DNA from 3 places in the Noviherbaspirillum sp. ST9 genome. Region 1 is predicted to be linked to each of the others. Evidence: predicted binding sites of a transcription regulator. Region 1 holds the regulator's gene; each other region holds the start of a gene.
What was found. Region 1 encodes NrdR, which represses ribonucleotide reductase genes. Its sites were predicted from a motif close to CACNANATNTNGTG; they were not measured.
Positions count from the first base shown of each region.

Region 2: a site for NrdR is predicted at 2,711-2,724, ahead of ACNOHI_RS12385 (ribonucleoside triphosphate reductase). Genes of this name have one in related genera too.
Region 3: a site for NrdR is predicted at 1,673-1,686, ahead of ACNOHI_RS18305 (ribonucleoside-diphosphate reductase subunit alpha). Genes of this name have one in related genera too.

Region 1 covers NZ_JBLWFR010000008.1:187,043-191,598, reverse strand. Annotated here, with positions in the region: gene ACNOHI_RS19480 (pilus assembly PilX family protein) at 1-403, opposite strand, end outside; gene ACNOHI_RS19475 (PilW family protein) at 406-1,347, opposite strand; gene pilV (type IV pilus modification protein PilV) at 1,363-1,926, opposite strand; gene nrdR (transcriptional regulator NrdR) at 2,007-2,477, opposite strand; gene glyA (serine hydroxymethyltransferase) at 2,617-3,861, opposite strand; ZMP/ZTP riboswitch at 3,951-4,055, opposite strand; gene ACNOHI_RS19455 (SDR family NAD(P)-dependent oxidoreductase) at 4,207-4,556, shown strand, end outside.
Region 2 covers NZ_JBLWFR010000005.1:99,723-104,278, reverse strand. Annotated here, with positions in the region: gene ACNOHI_RS12395 (anaerobic ribonucleoside-triphosphate reductase activating protein) at 1-425, opposite strand, end outside; gene nrdD (anaerobic ribonucleoside-triphosphate reductase) at 448-642, opposite strand; gene ACNOHI_RS12385 (ribonucleoside triphosphate reductase) at 673-2,694, opposite strand; gene ACNOHI_RS12380 (universal stress protein) at 2,859-3,296, opposite strand; gene ACNOHI_RS12375 (MFS transporter) at 3,625-4,556, shown strand, end outside.
Region 3 covers NZ_JBLWFR010000007.1:354,037-358,592, reverse strand. Annotated here, with positions in the region: gene ACNOHI_RS18315 (sigma-54-dependent transcriptional regulator) at 1-968, shown strand, start outside; gene ampD (1,6-anhydro-N-acetylmuramyl-L-alanine amidase AmpD) at 965-1,567, shown strand; gene ACNOHI_RS18305 (ribonucleoside-diphosphate reductase subunit alpha) at 1,917-4,556, shown strand, end outside.

The DNA of each region.
Region 1 (4,556 bases):
GCGCACTGCTACGCCCTGTGAAATAACCCAATGGGACAGAAATCATTCCAGGATTGTGGTGAATCCTCTGCCACGCGGGGAACATGCCGGGCGCAGCGGGCTGACACAGTCCAAGCAAGGGGTTTGCAGCACCGGATTCGCATCGACCGGCTGCAAGATCCTTGGCCTCCTTCGTGTACAGCAAGACTCTGGAAGACTTCGAGATATCGAGTTCGGCATCCTTCAACGCCGCTTCGGACGCAACGAAGGCCATAAGCCTGTCGCGCTCGTGACGGGAAGCTTTCTCTTCCTGGAGGGCAATCTGTGCCCCGGATGTCCCGAGCAGGAGAATGACGACCATCATCAGCAGACAAACGATCAGCGCGGCGCCCTCCTCGTGCACGCGCGAGAAGTCAGGTCGCATGTTCATCCGCCTGCCGGTCGATTACGCAACCAGACTGTCGTCGCAAACACCTTGCGTGCGCGATTCCGGACCGCCTTCGGCAAGTCCGAAACCTGTATCCGCACGCCCCTGTCGCGCGCAGCGTGGACGGATGAATAAGTCTCGCCGAAGAGGTCATAATCCCGGGACTCACCTTCGGCAAGGATGGCACCGGCGCCTCGAACGAGGACCGCGACCTTCACCTCGACCACCTTCCGCCATGGTTCGAATTTGTCGGACGCAAGCTTCGCCATTGCCTCAACCTCCGTTGCGTTCACGACCGAGTTCGGATAGCCGTCTCCATCGGTGTCGAGCCCGTACAGGACCTGGAATGACTCCACGCCGCGCGCAATCGCCTGCGCCGCCCAGCCATCCTCGCCCGGGTACTTGCAGTACAACTCCGGTTCGCCGCTGACGTCTTCAGCGACGTAGAAGATGCTCCACCCGCGTTCATGCTTTTCCGGCGCATCGCCTGTTCCGATACCGAAGCCGGCACAATTGAGCACCGAATCGTCGCCATTGCTCCCCTCGCCGGATCCGCCAATGCGAACCGCGAGGACATCGCTGCCATTGATTGAACGGGCAAGCGGCGAGGAAATATCCTCGGAGCGGCTTTTCAGGCTCCTGGCATCCATTCCGAAGATTGCTGGCCCGTCGCCTTCCTTCAATGCACTGAAATCGGTGCCATCCCAGTTGAAATAGGACGCCTGCCGGACAGTTCTGGAAAGGATGTCGATTGCATGCCGGCCGGTATCAAGAATCTGGGCACTCTCGGTCTGAGCAACATAACCTGACTTCGCGGATACCAGTACGACGGTGGCGATCGCGACAACGAACAGACCGACGGTCATTGAGACCATTAGCTCGACGAGTGTCACACCATATTCACGCCTGCGTCCGGCACGTAGGGGAATGACTTGCTGCATGCGGGACACCCTCTGCTAAATCGATGCAACCGGAATGACAACACTCGGCGGGAAGCCGGCACCATCCGCCGAATAACTTCCGTCCGGATTCTTCACCTTCCATCCGACCTTTACGACGAACGGGGCGCCGGCGATGCCCGAGCTGCAGTCCCACGTGTATACATGCGCGGCTTCATTCCAGGGATTGCCATCGCGGCAGATGCGCAGGCGCGCAGTGGGAAAGTTTGCGGCCAAGCTCGCTTTCCATTCGTTGATTTCGAAAGCGGCGAACTCGCTGGTCCCGCAACGGGAGAAATGACAGGAGCCATCGGTTGCGGGCGATGTTCCAGGCGACGACGTGTAGTCCACGTCGAACAAGGGTTCTACAGCGTGAGCATATCGTTCGTCAGACATCATGGAGCCGACCGTATCTGCAATATCAGCGGCGAGCAGTAATGCCATCGTCTGGTAGGAAGATTGTTGCGTGGTCCGCGTCGATGCCAGCTGAAGGCCCATCACGCCGACGACACCTGATGACAGGAGAAGAATGGATACCAGGACTTCCGTCATCGAGAAGCCCGCGTGGCGTTTCAACTTCATTTTCATTCTCTCGACCCTACTTATATTGTCTTTTATGCAACATTTTAGACGTGCGAAATCACGATCAGGGAAAAACCGGCTTACTTGGCGGGAGCTTTGCGTTCGCGGCCGACTTCGGCGATCGCGTCCTGGAATTCCGCCACGTCTTCAAAGCTCTTGTAGACGGAGGCAAAGCGAATGTATGCAATTTTGTCGAGGCGCTTGAGCTCGCGCATGACGAGCTCGCCGATATGGCCGGAAATCACTTCCCTTGCACCGGTCGAGAGCAGCTTCTCTTCAATGCGATGGATGGCGTTGTCGACAGCTTCGGCGGATACGGGCCGCTTGCGCAATGCCAGCATGAGGCTGGCGCGCAGTTTGGAGGGGTCGAAATCGGCACGGCTGCCGTTTTTCTTGACGATGACGGGCATCGAGAGCTCGATGCGTTCATAGGTGGTGAAGCGCTTGTCGCAGTGCGCGCAGCGCCGGCGGCGGCGAATGGTGTCCCCTTCCTCCGACACGCGTGTGTCGATGACCTGGGTGTCTTCGTGGTGACAGAAGGGACATTTCATGGCAGTGCCGCAGCCCTATCTAAAAGCGTCCCGTTAAGGGACGCATAAAGTTAGCAATAAAGCAATTCTGTTATCTTTTTGCAAATATCGCCATCCCATGCTTATGGGATGGCGATCAGTGTAGCGCTATTTTCAGGCCTTAAGCGTAGACCGGGAAAGCGTCGGTCAGCGTCTTGACTTCCGCTTTCACGCGCTCAATCGTCGCCGCGTCGTGCGGGTTGTCGAGTACGTCCGCAATCAGGTTGCCGACCTTGATCGCTTCCGCTTCCTTGAAGCCGCGGGTGGTCATGGCCGGGCTGCCGAGGCGGATGCCGGAAGTGACGAACGGCTTCTCCGGATCGTTCGGAATGGCGTTCTTGTTGCAGGTCATGTGCGCGGAGCCGAGGATGGCTTCGGCTTCCTTGCCCGTGATCTTCTTGGCGCGCAGGTCGACCAGCATCACGTGCGATTCGGTGCGGCCGGAAACGATGCGCAGTCCGCGGGAAATCAGGGTTTTCGCGAGCGCGTCGGCATTCTTCACGACCTGCTGCTGGTAAGCCTTGAACTCAGGAGACAGCGCCTCCTTGAACGCCACGGCCTTGCCTGCGATGACGTGCATCAGCGGACCGCCCTGGATACCCGGGAAGATCGCGGAGTTGATGGCCTTTTCATGCTCGGCCTTCATCAGGATGACGCCGCCGCGCGGGCCGCGCAGCGACTTGTGCGTGGTCGAAGTAACGAAGTCGGCAAACGGCACCGGGTTCGGATAGACGCCAGCGGCGATCAGGCCCGCGTAGTGGGCCATGTCGACCATGAAGTAGGCACCGACGTCCTTGGCCACCTTGGCGAACCGCTCGAAGTCGATGCGCAGTGCATAAGCGGATGCGCCGGCGATGATCATCTTCGGCTTCTTTTCGTGCGCGAGGCGTTCCATCGCGTCGTAGTCGATCTCTTCCTTCTCGTTCAGGCCGTAGGAAACAACGTTGAACCACTTGCCCGACATGTTGAGCGCCATGCCGTGGGTCAAGTGGCCGCCTTCGGCGAGGGACATGCCCATGATGGTGTCGCCCGGCTTGAGCATGGCGAAGAACACGCCCTGGTTAGCCTGGGAACCGGAGTTCGGCTGAACGTTGGCGGCTTCCGCGCCGTAGAGTTCCTTCAGGCGGCTGATGGCCAGGGACTCGGCGATATCGACGTACTCGCAGCCGCCGTAGTAACGCTTGCCCGGATAGCCTTCGGCGTACTTGTTGGTGAGCTGGGAACCCTGCGCTTCCATCACGGCGGGCGAGGTGTAGTTCTCGGAAGCGATCAGCTCGATGTGGTCTTGCTGACGCGTGTTTTCCTGCTGGATGGCGGACCAAAGTTCGGGATCGACTTTGGCGATGGTGTGGTCTTTTGCGAACATGAAAAACTCCAATCGATTGCAAATCGGGTTTGCCTGAATCGAATGAGGGCCAATGGGAAATGACAGGCAGCCTCAGTCGTGCATTCCATTTGGGCTGCCCAGGCGAACGGCTATGGATATCTCACGTTCCCCGGTGGATTCCCACCTTTTCGCTGGGGCGCAGCCCCGGCTTCTCGCCAGTTACGTGAGACGAAATGGAGCTAGATTGTAAGATAGCCACCACTTTTCAGCAAGGATCGCCGTTTCGAACGCGTATTCGCTTCCGCGCAGCATGCCGGGCGGATGAAGACAGCCCCTTTCGGCTACAATTTTGGCAACCATCCGCCCGCACGAAAGGAAAACAACATGATCGTCCTGATTACAGGTGCAACCTCCGGTTTTGGCGCAGAAATGGCGCGCAGATTTGCCCAGGCGGGCCATAAGGTCATCGCCACGGGGCGCCGCAAGGAACGCCTGGACGGCCTCGCGGCCGAACTCGGCGCATCGCTTCTGCCCATTGCAATGGACGTAAGCGACAAGGCGTCGATCAATGCCGCGCTTGCGGCGCTCCCCACGGAGTGGAAAGAGATCGATGTCCTCGTCAACAATGCTGGCCTCGCGCTCGGCATTGAACCCGCGCACAGGGCGTCGCTCGAGGAATGGGAAACCATGATCGACACGAACTGCAAGGGCCTGGTCACCATGACGCACGCCGT
Region 2 (4,556 bases), on a different contig from region 1:
GCACACGCCAGCGCCTGCAGGCCACTGTCGGCGATGCCGGTGACCTTTTCATACTGCGCGAACGGCGCCTTGATATCGAGCGCCACCCAATCGACGAGAGGCAGCAATTCGTTCAGGCGCTGGGGATAGGACCCGCCGGTATGCAGGCCGATCTCGAATCCCAGCTTGCGCGTATCCTTGATGGCGTTGCCGATCGCCGGGTCGAGCGTGGGCTCGCCGCCGCTGAAGACCACGGCGTCGATCAGTCCGACGCGCTTTTCGAGCAGGCCGAGCACCTTGCTCCACTGCAGCGGACTCTTCTGCAGGCGCATCTGCAGGTGCGGGTTGTGGCAATAGCCGCAAGACCACGGACAGCCCTGCACGAAGACGACCGCAGCCAGCTTGCCCGGGTAGTCCGTCGCGGTGAACGGCGTAACGCCGCCCACCTTCAGCGTGCGGGGACCGGGTTCAGCCGCCGAGATTCGCGCATTGCTCGTCAAAGTACTTGCGCTCATGGAATTCTCCCTTTTTTCCGATATTGAATGAGGACAAAGGCCGGTGATATCCCATCACCCGCGTCCAGATCTCGCAAGGCTGGCGTTCCGCGTCGGTCAGGATGATTTGACGGGTTTCAAGAGCCTTCTGATTGCTGAGATCGGTCATGTTTGTCTCCTTGATGGTTTCGCAGGTCATTTAGTTCGCCTCCAGTTCACGTGTCTTGCGCTCGATGATGTCCGCATCGCACTTCGGACAGAATTCATGGCTGCCGCTCAGGTAGCCGTGTTTCGGGCAGATCGAGAAGGTCGGCGAGACGGTGATGTAAGGCAGGCGGAAGCGGCTCAGGGCGCGCTTGACCAGCGTGCGGCAGGCGTTCGGGCTCGAGACCGGTTCGGTCATGTAGAGATGGAGCACGGTGCCGCCAGTGTATTTGCGTTGCAGTTCCTCCTGGCGTTCCAATGCCTCGAACGGGTCGTCGGTGAAGCCGACCGGCAGTTGCGAGGAGTTGGTGTAGTAGGGCATGTCGGTGGTGCCGGCCTGCAGGATGTCGGGATAGCGCTTGCGGTCTTCCTTGGCGAAGCGGTAGGTCGTGCCTTCCGCCGGCGTCGCTTCCAGGTTGTACATGTTGCCGGTCTGGTCCTGGAACTCGAGCATGCGCGCGCGGATGTGGTCGAGCAGGCGTACCGCGAGGCCCGCACCCCATTCGGTCGTGATGTCGTGCTCGTCGCTGGTGAAGTTGCGGATCATTTCATTGATGCCGTTCACGCCCAACGTCGAGAAGTGGTTGCGCAGGGTGCCGAGGTAGCGCTTGGTGTACGGGAACAGGCCGCTGTCCATGTGGCGCTGGATGACCTTGCGCTTGATTTCAAGGCTGGCCTTGCCGAGTTCGAGCAGTTCGTCGACGCGGGCGAACAGCGCTTCCTCGTCGCCGCGATACAGATGTCCGAGGCGCGCGCAGTTGATGGTCACCACGCCGAGCGAGCCGGTCTGTTCCGCCGATCCGAACAGGCCATTGCCGCGCTTGAGCAGTTCGCGCAGGTCGAGCTGCAGGCGGCAGCACATCGAACGGATCATGTTCGGCTTGAGTTCCGAATTCAGGAAGTTCTGGAAGTAGGGCAGGCCGTAGCGCGCCGTCATCTCGAACAGCAGCTCCGCATTCGGGCTGTTCCAGTCGAAGTCCTCGGTAATGTTGTAGGTCGGGATCGGGAACGTGAACACGCGGCCCTTGGCGTCGCCGGCCATCATCACTTCGATGTAGGCGCGGTTGATCATGTCCATCTCGGCCTGCAGCTCGCCGTAGGTGAAATCCATTTCCTTGCCGCCGATGACCGGCACCTGTTCGCGCAGGTCTTCCGGGCAGACCCAGTCGAAGGTGAGGTTGGTGAACGGCGTCTGCGTGCCCCAGCGCGAGGGAACGTTGAGGTTGTAGATCAGTTCCTGCATGTACTGGCGGACCTGCTCGTACGACAGCTTGTCCTTGCGCACGAAGGCGGCCATGTACGTGTCGAAGGAGCTGAACGCCTGCGCGCCCGCCCATTCATTCTGTAGCGTGCCGAGGAAGTTGACGATCTGGCCGACGGCGCTGGACATGTGCTTGGGCGGGCCGGATTCGACCTTGCCGGGCACGCCGTTCAGGCCTTCGTTGAGCAGGGTGCGCAGCGACCATCCGGCGCAATAGCCGGCCAGCATGTCGAGATCGTGGATATGGATGTCGGCCTGGCGGTGCGCTTCGCCGACTTCCGGCGGATACACATGGTTGAGCCAGTAGTTGGCGATGACCTTGCCGGACACGTTCAGGATCAGGCCGCCGAGCGAGTAGCCCTGGTTGGCGTTGGCGTTGACGCGCCAGTCGAGCTGCTGCAGGTATTCGTTGATCGAGGACTCGACGTCGACTAGCGTCTTGCGGTCGCTGCGCAGCTTCTTGTGCTGCTCGCGATAGACGACATACGCGCGCAAGGTCTTGCGGTAGCCAGCGTCGAAGAGGACGGATTCAACGACGTCCTGGATCTGCTCGATATGCGGGGCGGTATCGCTGTTGAGCTGGATGCGCTGCATGACGGCCTGCAGCGTCAAGGCCTCGGCTTCCTCGTGGCCGAATTCGCCGGTGGCCTGGCCGGCGCGCAGCAGCGCGGAGAGAATCTTGTTCGGGTCAAACGGCTTTACAGTGCCGTCGCGCTTGACGATATGCGTCAGGAAGGTAATGGCGCGAGGTGTCATTTAGTCTCCAGAAAAGCACAATATCTTGTGGTTCGAGAGATGGTAGAGACTAAATCTAGTGCGCTCAACGCGCGCGATGGCCTTTTTCCAAATTGCTTGATCTGGAATAACCCGGCGCATTCCCTTGCGCGTTGTCGTCGTGTCAAGTTCCGAGGGAGGGATGGTTAGCGGAAAACCAAGACCGGTATGGTCGAATTCGCCAGCACTTTCTGCGTTTCGCTGCCGACGAACAATGCGCTCAGGCCCTTGCGGCCATGCGATGCCATGAAGATCACGTCGCACTGGTGATCCTTGGCAGCCTTGATGATTTCCTCGTATGGATTGACTGAACGAGCGGTCACCGTTTCGCAGGGGACGTTGGCGGCTTGTGCGGCAGCCGCGATCTTGCCGACATTCGCTTCCGCGATGGCGCAGCGGTCCTGGAAGGCCTGTTTGGAGTCGGAGACGCTCATTCCGTCCGAGACATGGGAGTAGTCGCGCGGCTCGGAGACCGAAATGCCGATCACCTTGCTGCCGGCGCCTTTTGCAAACGTGATTGCCGCTTCAATCGCCTTGTCGGACAGCGGGGATCCATCGGTGGGAACAAGAATCGTTTTGAACATGGTGCATTCTCTGGATAAGGTAGGACACGCCTCGGGGACGCTGAAGCCATGCTAGGTTTCTAGGTAGAAATCGGCCTTGATCCTGGTCAAATTGGGCCGGGTTGGGGGGGCGGCCGGTGCCTCACGCAGGCGGGCGTTGTGTGATCGACTACCGCCGCCCGCCAGCATTTTCTACACCTTTCGACCTATCCCTCTCGTTCCAGCCTATTCCCTTCGACCGATCGGACTAAGCCAACTGCCTTCGCCGGATACCCCTCCGGCCAATAGTGCCTTGAAGTGCGCAGACGTAACCTTCTGACATCGCGTCAATCATCGAGGGAGGTGCGTCGTGGCCAATCAGGGTAATTCAAAAGGAAAGCAGATATCGGTGCTGGCGAGCAGTACGTTCGCCTTCACCATCTGCTTCGCGGTCTGGATGATGTTTGCCGTTCTTGGCATTCCCATCAAGGCAAAGCTGGGGCTGAATGAAACACAGTTCGGCCTGCTGGCGGCAACGCCCGTGCTCACCGGATCGCTGGTCCGCGTGCCGCTCGGGATCTGGACCGACAAGTTCGGCGGCCGCATCGTGCTGTTCATGCTGATGCTGTCCACGGTGATCCCGATCTACCTGATCGGCGAAGCCACCGAATACTGGCACTTCCTTGTCCTTGGCCTGTTCGTCGGCGTCGCCGGCGGCTCATTCTCGGTCGGTACGCCTTACGTCGCGCGCTGGTTCCAGCCGGAGCGTCGCGGCCTTGCCATGGGCATTTTCGGCGCGGGCAACTCCGGTTCGGCACTGACCAAGTTCGTTGCGCCGGCCATCATCGCCGCATTCGGCTGGCAGTTCCTGCCGAAAGTCTATGCGGCCGCCATGCTGACGACGGCGCTGGTCTTCTGGTTCTTCAGCTACACCGACAAGTCGCACACCATTCCGTCCAACGTCAGCTTTATCTCGCAGATGCGCATGCTCAAGGATCCGCGCGTCTGGCGCTATTGCCAGTACTACTCGGTCGTGTTCGGCGGCTACGTCGCGCTGGCGCTGTGGATGACCAAGTACTACGTGTCGGAATACGGCTTCGACATGAAGCTCGCCGCCTTGCTGGCCGCCTGCTTCTCGCTGCCGGGTGGCGTGCTGCGCGCGCTGGGCGGCTGGATCTCCGACAAGTACGGGGCCTACAAGGTGACCTGGTATGTGATGTGGGTGTGCTGGGTGGCGTTCTTCCTGCTGTCTTATCCGCAGACCAGCATGGTCGTCAAGACGGTCAACGGTCCGATGAGCAT
Region 3 (4,556 bases), on a different contig from region 1:
CGATTACCGGCGAGTCGGGCAGTGGCAAGGAACTGGCCGCGCGCGATATCCACGCGCACAGCGCGCGCGCGGACAAACCCTTCATTGCCGTCAACTGCGGCGCCATCCCCGAGGCCCTGATGGAAGCCGAGTTCTTCGGCTATCGCAAGGGTGCCTTCACCGGCGCCAGCGAGGATCGCGACGGCTTTTTCCAGGCGGCCAATGGGGGCACCCTGATGCTCGACGAAGTGGCGGACCTGCCGCTGCAGATGCAGGTCAAGCTGCTGCGCGCCATCCAGGAACGGCGCGTGCGCAAGGTCGGCGCGACGGTCGAGGAGCCGGTCGATGTGCGCGTCATCAGCGCCACGCATCAGAACCTGGCCGAATGTGTCGAAAAGGGTCGTTTCCGCCAGGACCTCTACTATCGGCTGAACGTGATCGAGCTGCGCCTGCCGCCGCTGCGCGAGCGCCTCGACGATATCGGCCTGCTGGCCGACGTGCTTCTCGAGCGTCTCGCACCCGCGGGAGGAAAGGCTGTCTTGTCGCCCGAGGCGCTCGATGCACTGAAGTCCTATGCCTTCCCCGGCAATGTCCGGGAGCTGGAAAACATCCTCGAGCGCGCACTGGCCTTCGCCAATGACGGCGTCATCGAAGTGGCGGACCTGGCGTTGAAATCCTGCCCTGCACCAGTGGAAACCGCGGCTCCGGCCGCGCCGCAACCAGTGCAGGAGGAAAGTCTTCCGGTGCCGCCACCGGAGCCGGTCCCCGCTACACCCCATCGCCCGCAAGTGCTTGCACCGGTCATTCCAGAGGGCGAACTGCCGCACTCGCTGCCGGACTACCTCGACGACGTCGAACGCGAGATCATCCGCCGCGCGCTTGCGAAAACCCACTTCAACCGCACCCAGGCGGCCGAGCTGCTGGGCATCAGCTTCCGCCAGCTGCGCTACCGGATGCAGCGCCTGGACATCCATGAACCGGACACATGATGCAATTCCAACTGGGAGAGGATGGCTGGGCGGCCGATGTGACGCGTTCGCCATCGCCGAATTTCGATGTGCGCGCCGAAGGCGCCGCGGTCAGCCTGCTGGTGATCCACAACATCAGCCTGCCTCCCGGCGAGTTCGGCGGTTCTTATATAGAGGACCTGTTCCTCAACCGGCTGGACTGCGATGCGCATCCGTACTTCGACCAGTTGCGCGCGCTGCGCGTGTCGGCGCACTTCCTCATCCGCCGCGACGGCGCGGTGATCCAGTTCGTGTCGGCCAATGACCGGGCATGGCATGCGGGTGCATCGACATTCTGCGGGCGCGAACGCTGTAACGACTTCTCCATCGGGATCGAACTTGAAGGCACCGACTTCGAGGACTTCGACCCACGCCAGTACGAATCGCTGGCTTCACTCACCCTCGCGCTGTGCGCGCGCTACCCGCTTGCCGATGTTGCAGGACACGAACACATCGCCCCCGGCCGCAAGACCGATCCCGGTCCCTTCTTCGATTGGCCGCATTTCCGCAAGTCCTTGATTCACAAAGGGCAGGGTGCGCAGAGCGCACCACTTCCGCGATTCCCGTTCATGGCAGATTAAAAAAGTCAACGGGCCGCCGGCGTCAAAATTATTGCAGATCAAGTAAAAAAGATATTGCGCTCTCCCAGACCTGACACTAGAATTAGTCTCAGTCGCAACGCATACCACTAGATATAGTGGTGTTGCGATTTCCCATTGAATGGGCTGTTCAGCTTGTACCTCAGTGCAAAGTGTGTTGGCGGGCGAGTCCTGAACAGCTCCGCCCCCGGATGCGCATAGCGATGCCTGTCTTCGACATCGCGCAAGCGCCATCTGCAGTACGTGAACCCCGGCATGACCCGGCGTTCTAATTAATAACCATAAATAAGCAGCTGCATGGCTGCGGGCACCTATAGTCGAAGGAGGCTAGATGCACACGTCCCAGGAAATTTCCATGAAGTCCCCCACCGAGTTCGGTCTGGTCACGCCGCAAGCAGCGACGACCGAAGCTCTGGCAACCCTTTCGGTCAGCCTCGGCGACTACAAGATCATCCGCCGCAATGGCGCGGTCGTCGGCTTCGAGCCGTCGAAGATCTCGATCGCCATGACCAAGGCATTCCTCGCAGTGAACGGCGGCCAGGGTGCCGCCTCCGCGCGAGTGCGCGAGCTGGTCGAGCAGCTTACCTCCGGCGTGGTCGCCGCGCTGGTGCGCCGTCAGCCCGCCGGCGGCACCTTCCATATTGAAGACGTCCAGGACCAGGTCGAACTGGCCCTGATGCGTTCCGGCGAACACGACGTCGCCCGCGCCTACGTGCTCTATCGCGCCAAACGCATGGAAGAACGTGCGCAACAGCAATCCGTCAAGGCCGTCGATGCGCCGCAACTGCACGTCACCGAAAACGGCCAGAGCCGTCCGCTCGACCTGAACCAGGTCCGCAGCCTGATCACCTCCGCCTGCGTCGGCCTCGAAAAACACGTCGACGCCGAAGCGATCCTGGCCGAGACCGTCAAGAACCTGTACGACGGCGTGCCCGTCGAAGAGCTGCACAAGTCCGCCATCCTGGCTGCGCGCGCGCTGATGGAAAAGGACCCGGCCTACAGCAAGGTCACCGCACGCCTCCTGATGCACACCATCCGCAAGGAAGTCTTCGGCCAGGAAGTTGCGCAGGCCGACGCGCAGCAACACTATATTGATTACTTCCCGAAATTCATCAAGAAGGGCATCGCCGCCGACCTGCTCGACGACAAACTGTCCCAGTTCGACCTGAAGAAACTGGCCGACGCCATCCAGCCGGAACGCGACCTGCAGTTCGGCTACCTCGGCCTGCAGACCCTGTACGACCGCTACTTCCTGCACATCCAGGGCACCCGCATCGAGATGCCGCAGGCGTTCTACATGCGCGTCGCCATGGGCCTGGCGCTCAACGAAATCGACCGCGAAGCACGCGCCATCGAGTTCTACAACCTGCTGTCGTCCTTCGATTTCATGAGCTCGACGCCGACGCTGTTCAACTCCGGCACCCAGCGTTCGCAGCTGTCCTCCTGTTACCTGACCACCGTGTCGGACGACCTGGATGGCATCTATGAGGCTATTAAAGAGAACGCCTTGCTGGCCAAGTTCGCCGGCGGCCTCGGCAACGACTGGACCCCGGTGCGCGCACTCGGTGCCCATATTAAAGGCACCAACGGCAAGTCCCAGGGCGTGGTCCCGTTCCTGAAAGTGGTGAACGACACCGCAGTCGCGGTGAACCAGGGCGGCAAGCGCAAGGGCGCCGTCTGTGCCTACCTGGAAACCTGGCACATGGACATCGAGGAATTCCTCGACCTGCGCAAGAACACCGGCGACGACCGCCGCCGTACCCATGACATGAACACCGCGAACTGGATTCCCGACCTGTTCATGAAGCGCGTGATGGAAAAGGGCGAGTGGACCCTGTTCTCGCCGTCCGACGTCCCGGACCTGCACGACAAGTTCGGCCGCGCCTTCGAGGAAGCCTACCTGGGCTACGAAGCCAAGGCGGCCCGCGGCGAGCTGAAGCTGTTCAAGAAGATCCAGGCCATGGACCTGTGGCGCAAGATGCTGTCCATGCTGTTCGAGACCGGCCATCCGTGGATCACCTTCAAGGATCCGTGCAACATCCGTTCCCCGCAGCAGCATGTCGGCGTCGTCCACAGTTCCAACCTGTGCACCGAGATCACGCTGAACACCAACGATTCCGAAATCGCGGTCTGCAACCTCGGCTCCGTCAACCTGCCTGCCCACATGAAGGACGGCAAGCTCGACCACGCCAAGCTGCAAAAAACCATCCGCACCGCGATGCGCATGTTGGACAACGTGATTGATATTAACTATTACGCCGTCAAGAAAGCGCGCGACTCCAACCTGCGCCACCGTCCGGTCGGCATGGGCATCATGGGATTCCAGGACTGCCTGCACATGATGCGCGTACCGTACGCGTCGATGGAAGCCGTCGAGTTCGCCGACCGTTCGATGGAAGCCGTCTGCTATTACGCCTACTGGGCATCGACCGAACTGGCGGAAGAGCGCGGCCGCTACAGCTCCTACCGCGGTTCGCTGTGGGATCGCGGCATCCTCCCGCAGGATTCCCTCAAGCTGCTGGCCGAAGAACGCGGCGGTTACCTGGAAGTCGACACCTCCGAATCGATGGACTGGACCGCGCTGCGCGACCGCATCAAGACCCACGGCATGCGCAACTCGAACTGCGTGGCGATCGCGCCGACGGCGACGATCTCCAACATCATCGACGTCTCCGCCTGCATCGAGCCGACCTATCAGAACCTGTATGTGAAGTCGAACCTGTCGGGCGAATTTACCGAGATCAACGAGAACCTGGTGCGCGACCTCAAGGCGCGCGGCTTGTGGGACGAAGTGATGGTTGCCGATCTGAAGTACTTCGACGGCAGCCTGGCCAAGATCGACCGCATCCCGCAAGACCTGCGCGATATCTACGCCACCGCGTTCGAAGTCGATCCGAAGTGGCTGGTCGAAGCCGCCTCGCGCCGCCAGAAGTGGATTGACCAGGCGCAATCGCTCAATATTTATATGGCG